2 regions of the Mesorhizobium sp. NPDC059054 genome follow, and region 1 is predicted to be linked to the other one. Evidence: riboswitches for the same ligand, from Rfam matches in the RefSeq annotation. Region 1 holds a riboswitch; the other holds the start of a gene.
The links. A riboswitch is a leader RNA that binds a small molecule or an ion and turns the genes downstream of it on or off. The one in region 1 is predicted to bind S-adenosylmethionine.

Region 1 (4,663 bases):
GCTCACCGCCACGGCCAGCCCCACCGGCCAGGACCTTGTGCTCACCCATGATTTCACCGACCTTGAGATCGATGCCCATACCATCGGCGGACGGGTGCTGCCGCCCTTCAGCGGCAAGGGCGACGCCACGGTGAAGAACGGCATCGCCATGCTGAACACACCGCCGAAGAGCCTGCGTGGTCAATCCGCCGAAATCAGGAATCTTGAACTGTCCTCCGGCGAGGCGCGCATCGTCCTCGCGGGTCCGGTCGCGGTCGATGCCGATGGGCTGATCGACGCCACACTCAACATCAAGCTGCAGAACCCGAAGGCGGTTGCGGCTATTCTCGCCACGGCCATCCCTGAACAGGCAAGCCAGATCCAGCAGGGTTTCGCCGCCCTTTCCATGCTCGGCAACGAACCGACGATGCCGCTGAAAGTGGTGAAGGGCCGCGCCTCGCTGGGATTCATTCCGTTGGGGATGATCAAGCCGGTAGAATAGGGAGTAGCGAATAGTGAGATAGCGAGTAGGGGAATTCTCACGACCTCACTATTCGCTACTCCCTACCTCGCTATTCGCTCACTTACTCGGATGCTCCACCACCTGGCGTCCGAAGTCGGGAACGTCGATGTCCTGGCCGGCCTGGATGATCGAACGGCGGATGGCGCGGGTGCGGGTGAACAGGTCGAACAGCTTGTCACTGTCGCCCCAGCGGATCGCTCTTTGCAAGGAAGACAGATCCTCCGAGAAACGCGCCAGCATCTCCAGGATGGCATCCTTGTTGTGCAGGCATACGTCCCGCCACATGGTCGGGTCCGAGGCGGCCAGACGGGTGAAGTCGCGGAAACCCGAGGCCGAATATTTGATGACCTCGGACTTCGTCACATTCTCCAGATCGTCGGCCGTGCCGACGATGTTGTAGGCGATGATGTGCGGCAGATGTGAAACGATGGCGAGCGTCATGTCGTGATGCTCGGGCGTCATCGTATCGATGTTCGAACCGCAACGGCGCCAGAACTCCGTCAGCTTCTCCAACGCTTCCGGGTCGGTATCCGGCAGTGGCGTGAAAATGCACCAACGGTTGTCGAACAGGTCCGGAAAACCGGCGTCGGGGCCGGAATTCTCGGTGCCGGCGAGAGGATGGCCGGGAATGAAGTGCACGCCTTCCGGCACGAAGGGCGACATCTGCGCGATCACCGACTGCTTGGTGGAGCCGACATCGGTAAGGATCGCCCCCTTTTTGAGCGCCGGCGCGATCTCCTCGGCCACAGTGCCGGAAGCGCCTACCGGCACCGAGACGATGACGAGGTCGGCGTCGCGCACCGCCGCCTTTGCATCGGTCGTGTAACTGTCGCCGAGCTTCAGCTCCTCGGCGCGTTTCAGCGTTTCCGGGCGGCGGGTGGAGATGGCGATATGGCGAGCGAGGCCTTCGCGACGCACCACGCGCGCGAGCGAAGAGCCAATCAGGCCGATGCCGATCAGGGCGATCTTTTCAAACAGAGGTTCGGACATTTCTTCAGCTTTTCAGGAATTCAGCGAGTGCGGCGACCACGCCGCGGTTGGCTTCTTCGGTTCCGACCGTCATCCGCAGCGCGTTGGGAAAACCGTAGCCGGCAACGCGCCGCAGAATATAGCCTCGCTCACACAGATATTCGTCCGCTACCGGCGCCGAGTGTTTTCGATCGTCCGGGAAATGGATCAGGATGAAATTGCCGACACTGGGAGTGACGCGCAGGCCGAGCCTGGTCAGTTCGTCGGTCAGCCACGGCACCCAGGTCTCGATATGCTGCACCGAGCGTTCGACGTGGGCACGGTCGCGCATTGCCGCCTCGCCCGCCGCGATCGCGGTGGCGCTGACGTTGAAGGGATCACGCACGCGCTCGAGCACGTCGACGACATGCGCCGGCGCATAGGACCAGCCGATGCGCGCGCCGCCGAGACCATGCACCTTGGAGAAGGTGCGCGTCATGACAACATTCTCGTTGCCCGCGACCAGCTCGACGCCGGCCTCGTAATCGTTCCGGCGCACGAACTCGGCATAGGCCGCGTCCAGCACCAGGAGCACGGTCCTGGGCAAACCGGCATGCAGGCGCCGCACTTCTTCGAAAGGAATATATGTACCGGTCGGGTTGTTTGGATTGGCCAGGAAAACCATCTTCGTGCGTGGCGTGACGGCCGCCAGTATGGCGTCGACGTCGACAAGCTCACCTGCCTCCTTCGCCACCACCGGCGTCGCGCCAGCCGCCAGGATGAAGATCGGGTAAGCCAGAAATCCGTGTTCCGTATAGATCGCCTCGTCACCGGACCCGAGGTAAATGCGCGCCAGCAGGCCAAGCACCTCGTCGGAGCCGTTGAAGCATTGGATGTTGGCGATGTTGAGCCCATGCGTATCGGCGATGGCCTGGCGCAGCTTCGTCGCCTGGCCGTCAGGATAGCGCTCCAGTCCGGCGGCGGCCTCCTGCGCGGCCTCGACTGCCTTCGGCGACGGTCCGAGCGGGTTCTCGTTGGCGGAGAGCTTATGGACCTTGGCGGCACCGTGTGCCGCACCCTTGCCCGGCACATAGGCCTCGATATTCAGGATACCGGCACGAGGTTGCGGACGAAGCGGATCGGTTGCCTTGGTCATGTCGAAAGTCCGTGATTGACGCCTCCGACCGGAGGCTCCGGCGGAAATACCGTCCGCACCACTGAATGTCGAGGAAAACCGGAACCGCGACGGGACCGGCCCGACGTTCGAGCATCGATTGACGCCATCGCTTGGTCGGCGTATTAGCAAGATATCGATCCGTGGTGATTTGGCCGGTCGGCTTGCAGCCACGTTAAATAAGTCGCTAAAGGGCCGTTTGCGATCCGTAAACCGGCTTTGCGACAGCAATGCCGGTTTTGTTTTTTGGAGTTCGCAAAGTGCCGATCAAGATCCCGGACCAGCTCCCCGCCCGTGAAGTTCTGGTCAAAGAGGGCGTGTCCATCATGGACGAGCAGACCGCCCTGCGCCAAGACATCCGCCCGCTGCAGATCGGCCTGCTCAACCTGATGCCCAACAAGATCAGGACGGAGACGCAGTTCGCCCGGCTGATCGGCGCGACGCCGTTGCAGGTCGAGCTGACCCTGGTGCGCATCGGCAATCACAAGGCCAAGAATACGTCCGAAGAACATCTGATCACCTTCTACCAGACCTGGGAGGAAGTGAAGGATCGCAAATTCGACGGCTTCATCATCACCGGTGCGCCGGTGGAACTGTTGCCATTCGAGGACGTGACATACTGGGACGAGCTCAAGCAGATCCTCGACTGGACGAAGACAAACGTCCATTCGTCTTTTTTCATCTGCTGGGGAGCGATGGCCGCCGCCTGGCATTTCCACCAGGTCCCAAAACACACGCTAGGGGAGAAGGCGTTCGGCGTCTTCCGCCACCGCAACAACGCACCCGCCTCCCCCTATCTCTCCGGTTTCTCGGATGATTTTGCGATTCCCGTGTCGCGCTGGACCGAAGTGCGTACAGCCGACATCCCAGCAGGCTCCGGCCTGGAGTTGCTGATGGATTCGGAAGAGACGGGCCCGAGCCTGCTCGCCGAGCAGACCGGCAACCGCCTCTATATGTTCAACCACATCGAATATGACTCAACCTCACTCAAGGAAGAGTATGACCGCGACGTCGCCGCCGGCGTATCGATTGCCGTGCCGCACGAGTATTATCCGGACGACGACCCCAAGCGCCCGCCACTGAACCGTTGGCGTTCGCATGCCCATCTGCTGTTCGGCAACTGGATCAACAGCGTCTATCAGACCACCGCCTACGACGCGGAAAATATCGGAAAAGAAGGCTAGAGATGCCGAAACCGCGCTCGGCAACCGAGCGCGGGTCTTTCAATGGCGGTCCTTACAGGCCTGTCGAGCCTACGCGGCAGCAGCGCGGTGTTCGCGGAAGGCGCAGGCAATGGTGCGCAACGCGTCGCGCGAGCGCTGGTCGGTCAGTGTCGAATGCAGCACGATTTCCGAAGACGGCAGCGGCGGCAGGTTGAACTTGCGGCTGACTTCGATGGTCCCGACCGGCGCAAGCCGCTCGGAGAATACGGCCATAGCAAGCCCTGCCGATACCGCCGCCATGACCACCGACGAGCCGCCACCCAGGAACACTTCCGTCCATGAGATGCCGGCATCGTCGAGTGCGTGGGTGCCGATGTCGCGCACGCCGCACGCCGGTGACAAGGCAGCAAGCCGCATTGGCTCGCCCGGGCGGCAATGGAAACTGGGGGCGGCGAACCAGCCGAAATGCTCCGGCCCCAGCACCTCGCCATCGCGCCGATCGTCCTCGCGCCGTACGATCGCGGCATCCAGCTCTCCACGGTCGAATGCATCGAGCAGATTGCGCGAATTGTCGACCTGCACCTCGATGGTCAACGCCGGATCATGTTCGTTGAGGCGCGCCAGCAATGTCGTGACTTCCGGACCGGCGACATGGGCGGCGATGCCCAATGCAAAACGGCGGGCGCAAGAGGAGAGGCCTGCAACGGCACGGTCATGCGCGGCGAGAAAGTCGCGCGCCGGCTGGATGAACACCGCCCCTTCCGCCGAAAGTCGCACGTGGCGCGGCGTGCGTTCGATCAGCTTGCGGCCGATCCTCTCCTCGAGCCGTTTGAGTTTCACGCTGATCGCTGCCTGCGTTGTGCCTAACGCGTCTGC
Region 2 (4,663 bases), on a different contig from region 1:
GAGGCTGCGCCGCGTCACCTTCCCGTTGTTTTTCGCGCCCGAACTTTGTGTCGGCGCGGCGATGCCTCTGCTGTTCGCGCTGATTGCCGCGGCCGGCTCCGGCGCCGACATGGTCTCGACCGCCTTGCTGGTGCTCTGTGCCGTCTACCTGCCGGAATATGCATTGGCGCTGGCCAAGGGCTGGTATGCCTCACCGCGCCTGATCCCGGCGATGGTGGTGCGCGATATCATGGTGCCGGCGATCTGGCTGCGCGGCTGGCTCGGCGGCGCCATCGACTGGCGCGGCAACACCATGAACATCACCACCAAGTCCGACGAAGCCGAGGAAGTGCTCTCGGGCGCCTGATCTGATCTGTATCGCTGCCGGCTGGTTTGCGGCATGATCGCTGCAGCCCAACGCTTGAGGGGAGGGTGGTCGTGCTGTCCGAGGACCGCTATTGCCAGATCGCGCTCGGCTTTCCCGAAGCCGTGCAGAGCAGCCATTTCGACGTCACCGATTTCCGCGTGCGCGGCAAGATCTTCGCCACGCTGCGGCCGAAGGACAGCCGCGCCGTCATCAAGCTGGCACCGGACGAGCAGCGGCTGCTGCTCGAAACATCGGCCGGTCAGTTCGAGCCGATCCCCGGCTCCTGGGGCCAGAAAGGCTGGACGCGGGTCTGGCTGGAACAGGCGGACGAGGAAACCGTCCGCCATGCCATGACGATGAGCTGGCGCTCCGTCGCGCCGAAGTCGTTGCGGTAGGGGCGACAATGTGAAATTTCGAATGTCGCGCCTGGCATACCCCCACCCCTAACCCCTCCCCTCAAGGGGGAGGGGGATTGGTCGATGCGCGCGCCCTGTAAGACGTCGGTGGTTTCGCATCAGATAGCGACCGAGAAGTCCCCCTCCCCCTTGAGGGGAGGGGTTAGGGGTGGGGGTGTGCCGGGCGCGACGCAGTCAGATATCGACAACTGGCGGGTACGGCATCTCCGTGTGCGAGATCGTGCCCTTACCTCAAGCCTTCGCCAGCGCCTGTTCGATGTCTTCCAGCAGGTCGTCGGTGTCTTCGAGACCGAGCGACAGGCGCAGCGTGCCGTCGCCCATGCCGAGTTCCGCGCGGGCCTCGTCGGTCAGGTTCTTGTGCGTCGTCGTCGCCGGATGGGTGATCAAGCTCTTGGCATCGCCCAGATTGTTGGAGATCAGCACCACGTCGAGCGCGTTCTCGAAGGCGAAGGCCGATTTCTTGCCGCCCTTGAGGTCGAAGCAGATCAGCGTCGAGCCGCCGGTCATCTGCTTCTTGATGATGTCGGCCTGCGGATGGTCGGCACGGCCGGGATAGATCAGCCGCCCGACCTTCGGGTGGTCGGCGAGGAAATCGGCGATCTTGCCGGCTGCTTCCGTCTGCTGGCGCACGCGCAGGGGCAGCGTCTCCAGGCCTTTCAGCAGCACCCAGGCGTTGAACGGCGACAGGCTCGGGCCGGTGTGGCGGAAGTAATCGTGCAGGTTCTCGTCGATCCACTTCTTGTCGGACAGCACGATACCGCCGAGGCAGCGGCCCTGGCCGTCAATGTGCTTGGTGGCCGAATAGACGACGATGTGCGCGCCGAGTTCCAGCGGCTTCTGCATCAGCGGCGTGGCAAAGACATTGTCCACCACCAGCCTGGCGCCGATCGAATTGGCGAGCCTAGCGACGGCGGCGATATCGACCACTTCCAGCGTCGGGTTGGTCGGGCTCTCCAGGAAGAACAGCTTGGTGTTCGGCCTCACCGCGGCTTCCCAGTTCCCGGTCTCGGTGCCGTCGACCAGCGTCGCCTCGATGCCGTATTTCGGTGCCAGCGTCTCGACCACCCAGCGACAGGAGCCGAACAGCGCGCGCGCAGCCACGATATGGTCGCCAGCCTTGAGGCTGCACAAAACGGCGGCCGTCACCGCGGCCATGCCGGATGCGAAGGCACGGGCGTCTTCAGCGCCTTCCAGTGCGCACATGCGCTTTTCGAACATGTCGACGGTGGGGTTCGCGTAGCGCGAATAGATGAAGCCTGGCTCCTCGCCCTTGAAGCGGGCTTCGGCGCGCTCGGCGCTGTCGTAGTGATAGCCCTGCGTCAGGAACATCGCTTCCGACATCTCGCCGAAGCCCGATCGCAGCGTGCCAGCGTGGACGAGCTGGGTTGCGGGTTTCCAGTTGCGCTTTTTCTCGGTCATGGTTCCGTTCCGACACACAAAAAAACCGGCCGCGAAGTCGCAACCGGTCCATAGGGGCTTTGTCGGGCCCTGCGGTCCTTTAGCGACTTGTTTAACGTGGCTGCAAGCCGACCGGCCAAATCACCACGGGATAAAGTTCCCTTTAGACCCGGGGGCGGCTTGCGTCAATTGCCGGCTTCATTAAGAGCATGGAGGGCTGGCTGACTTGAGCCACCTGTGGAGTTGTCATTGCGCAAGACAGGCATTCTTCCCGATCAGGATATCGCGGCGCTGTTCCAGGCAGGCAGCCTGAAGTCGCCGCGTCCGCTCGATGCCGACCAGATCCAGCCGGCGAGCCTCGACCTGCGCCTCGGCGAAAAGGCCTATCGTGTGCGCGCCTCCTTCCTGCCCGGTCCCCACAGCACGGTGGAAGCAAAGCTCGACCGGCTGAAGCTGCATGAGATCGACCTTGCCGAAGGCGCGGTGTTGGAGACGGGCTGCGTCTACATCGTGCCGCTGCTGGAAAGCCTGGAACTGCCGGGCGACATTTCCGCCTCGACCAATCCGAAGAGTTCGACCGGCCGGCTCGACATCTTCACCCGCGTCATGACCGACCATGGCCAGGAGTTCGACAAGATCGCCGCCGGCTATCGCGGCCAGCTCTATCTCGAAGTCAGCCCGCGCACCTTCCCGATCGTCGCACGCACCGGCTCGCGCCTGTCGCAGATCCGCTTCCGCACCGGCAACGCGCTTCTGTCGGAAGAGGAGTTGCATGCCTTGCACCGCGCCGAGACGCTGGTGGCGATCGACCCGCCCAACATCTCAAACGGCGGCATCGCGCTGTCCATCGATCTGGCCGGCGACAAGGACGGGCTGGTCGGCTATCGCGGCAAGCATCACACCGGGCTGGTCGACGTCGACAAGCGCGCCGCCCAGGACATCGTCGATTTCTGGGAGCCGCTCTATCGCAGCGGCGCCGGCGAGCTGGTGCTCGATCCGGATGAATTCTACATCCTCGTCAGCCAGGAGGCGGTGCATGTGCCGCCGCTCTACGCCGCGGAGATGACGCCATTCGATCCGCTGGTCGGTGAATTCCGCGTGCACTATGCCGGCTTCTTCGATCCGGGCTTCGGTCATTCCGCCGCCGGCGGCACCGGCAGCCGCGCGGTGCTGGAAGTGCGCAGCCATGAGGTGCCGTTCATCCTCGACCACGGCCAGATCGTCGGCCGGCTGGTCTACGAGCACATGCTGAAGCGGCCGACCGCGCTTTACGGCACCGACCTCGGCTCCAATTACCAGGCGCAGGGCCTGAAGCTGTCGAAGCATTTTCGGGCAGCGAGGTAGGGAATAGGGGAGTAAGGGAATAGGGGAATAAACAACTGCCCACTTCCTTACTCCCCTATTCCCTTACTCCCCTAAAACGCCACCCATCCAAAGCAGCAACACCACGTCGCATCCTGCGCTTGCCTGGCTCCCTGCGGCGTGCTTGGCTGTCAGCGGACAACAAGACCAACCCGAGGGGGAACATGATGAGAATGTCCAAGTGGTTCGCAACGGTCGCGGCCGCAACGATGATGGTGGCGGGCGCCAGTGCTGCCTTTGCCGCCGACAAGATCAAGATCGGGACGGAGGGTGCCTATCCGCCTTTCAACACCCTCACCGCGGACGGCAAGCTGGAGGGTTTCGACATCGACATCGCCAATGCGCTGTGCGCGCAGATGAAGGCCGAGTGCGAACTCGTCACGCAGGATTGGGACGGCATGATCCCGGCGCTGCAGGCCAAGAAGTTCGATGCCATCATCGCTTCGATGAGCATCACGCCCGAGCGCAAGAAGCAGGTCGCCTTCACCAACAAATATTACACCACGCCGCTGGCGCTGGTTGCCTTGAAGGACAGCGCGCTGGCCGGCACGGATGGTGAGGCAGTCAAAGGCAAGACCGTGGGCGCGCAAGCTTCCACAACCCAGGCCGATTATGCGCAGGACGTCTATGCCAAGGCCGGCGCCGACGTGAAGCTCTACCCGACGCAGGAAGAAGCGGTGACCGACCTGGTCAACGGCCGCCTCGACGCCGTCCTCTCCGACAAGTTCGTGCTGGTCGACTGGATGAAGAACGGCTCGGCCAAGGATTGCTGCAAGATGATCGGCGACGTCAAGGGAACCGAGACCGAAGCCGGAATCGCGATACGCCAGGAGGACAATGAGCTGCGCGAGAAGTTCAATGCGGCCATCGACGCCATCGTGGCCGACGGCACCTACAAGAAGATCCAGTCGAAATATTTCGACTTCGACATCTATTGAGCAGCTGTTGCTGATGGCGGATAGCCAGCCGCCTCGTTGCTGAAAAGGAAGGCCGGGAGCTCTCCCGGCCTTTTATCTGTCCAGCGCCACGCGGCTCAGATCGCACTGCTCCACTGCACGGGCACCAGTTCGAAACCGTTGCCGGATTTGGCGATGTGACCGGTGGCGGGGAAGGGGGCGTGGTAGAAGGCAACCTGCATCTT

Region 2: it holds a riboswitch for S-adenosylmethionine, as region 1 does, so the genes downstream of both, ACFWXH_RS22785 (O-succinylhomoserine sulfhydrylase) here and metA (homoserine O-succinyltransferase) in region 1, are expected to answer to the same signal.

What each region holds. Positions count from the first base shown of each region.
Region 1 covers NZ_JBHYHV010000004.1:202,990-207,652, forward strand. The annotation lists gene ACFWXH_RS18175 (DUF2125 domain-containing protein) at 1-481, shown strand, start outside; gene ACFWXH_RS18180 (prephenate/arogenate dehydrogenase family protein) at 560-1,492, opposite strand; gene hisC (histidinol-phosphate transaminase) at 1,497-2,606, opposite strand; SAM riboswitch at 2,758-2,835, shown strand; gene metA (homoserine O-succinyltransferase) at 2,885-3,808, shown strand; gene ACFWXH_RS18195 (LysR family transcriptional regulator) at 3,878-4,663, opposite strand, start outside.
Region 2 covers NZ_JBHYHV010000005.1:381,920-386,582, reverse strand. The annotation lists gene ACFWXH_RS22795 (ceramide glucosyltransferase) at 1-346, shown strand, start outside; gene ACFWXH_RS22790 (MmcQ/YjbR family DNA-binding protein) at 418-741, shown strand; gene ACFWXH_RS22785 (O-succinylhomoserine sulfhydrylase) at 994-2,181, opposite strand; SAM riboswitch at 2,241-2,318, opposite strand; gene ACFWXH_RS22780 (2'-deoxycytidine 5'-triphosphate deaminase) at 2,410-3,504, shown strand; gene ACFWXH_RS22775 (ABC transporter substrate-binding protein) at 3,696-4,460, shown strand; gene ACFWXH_RS22770 (MBL fold metallo-hydrolase) at 4,556-4,663, opposite strand, start outside.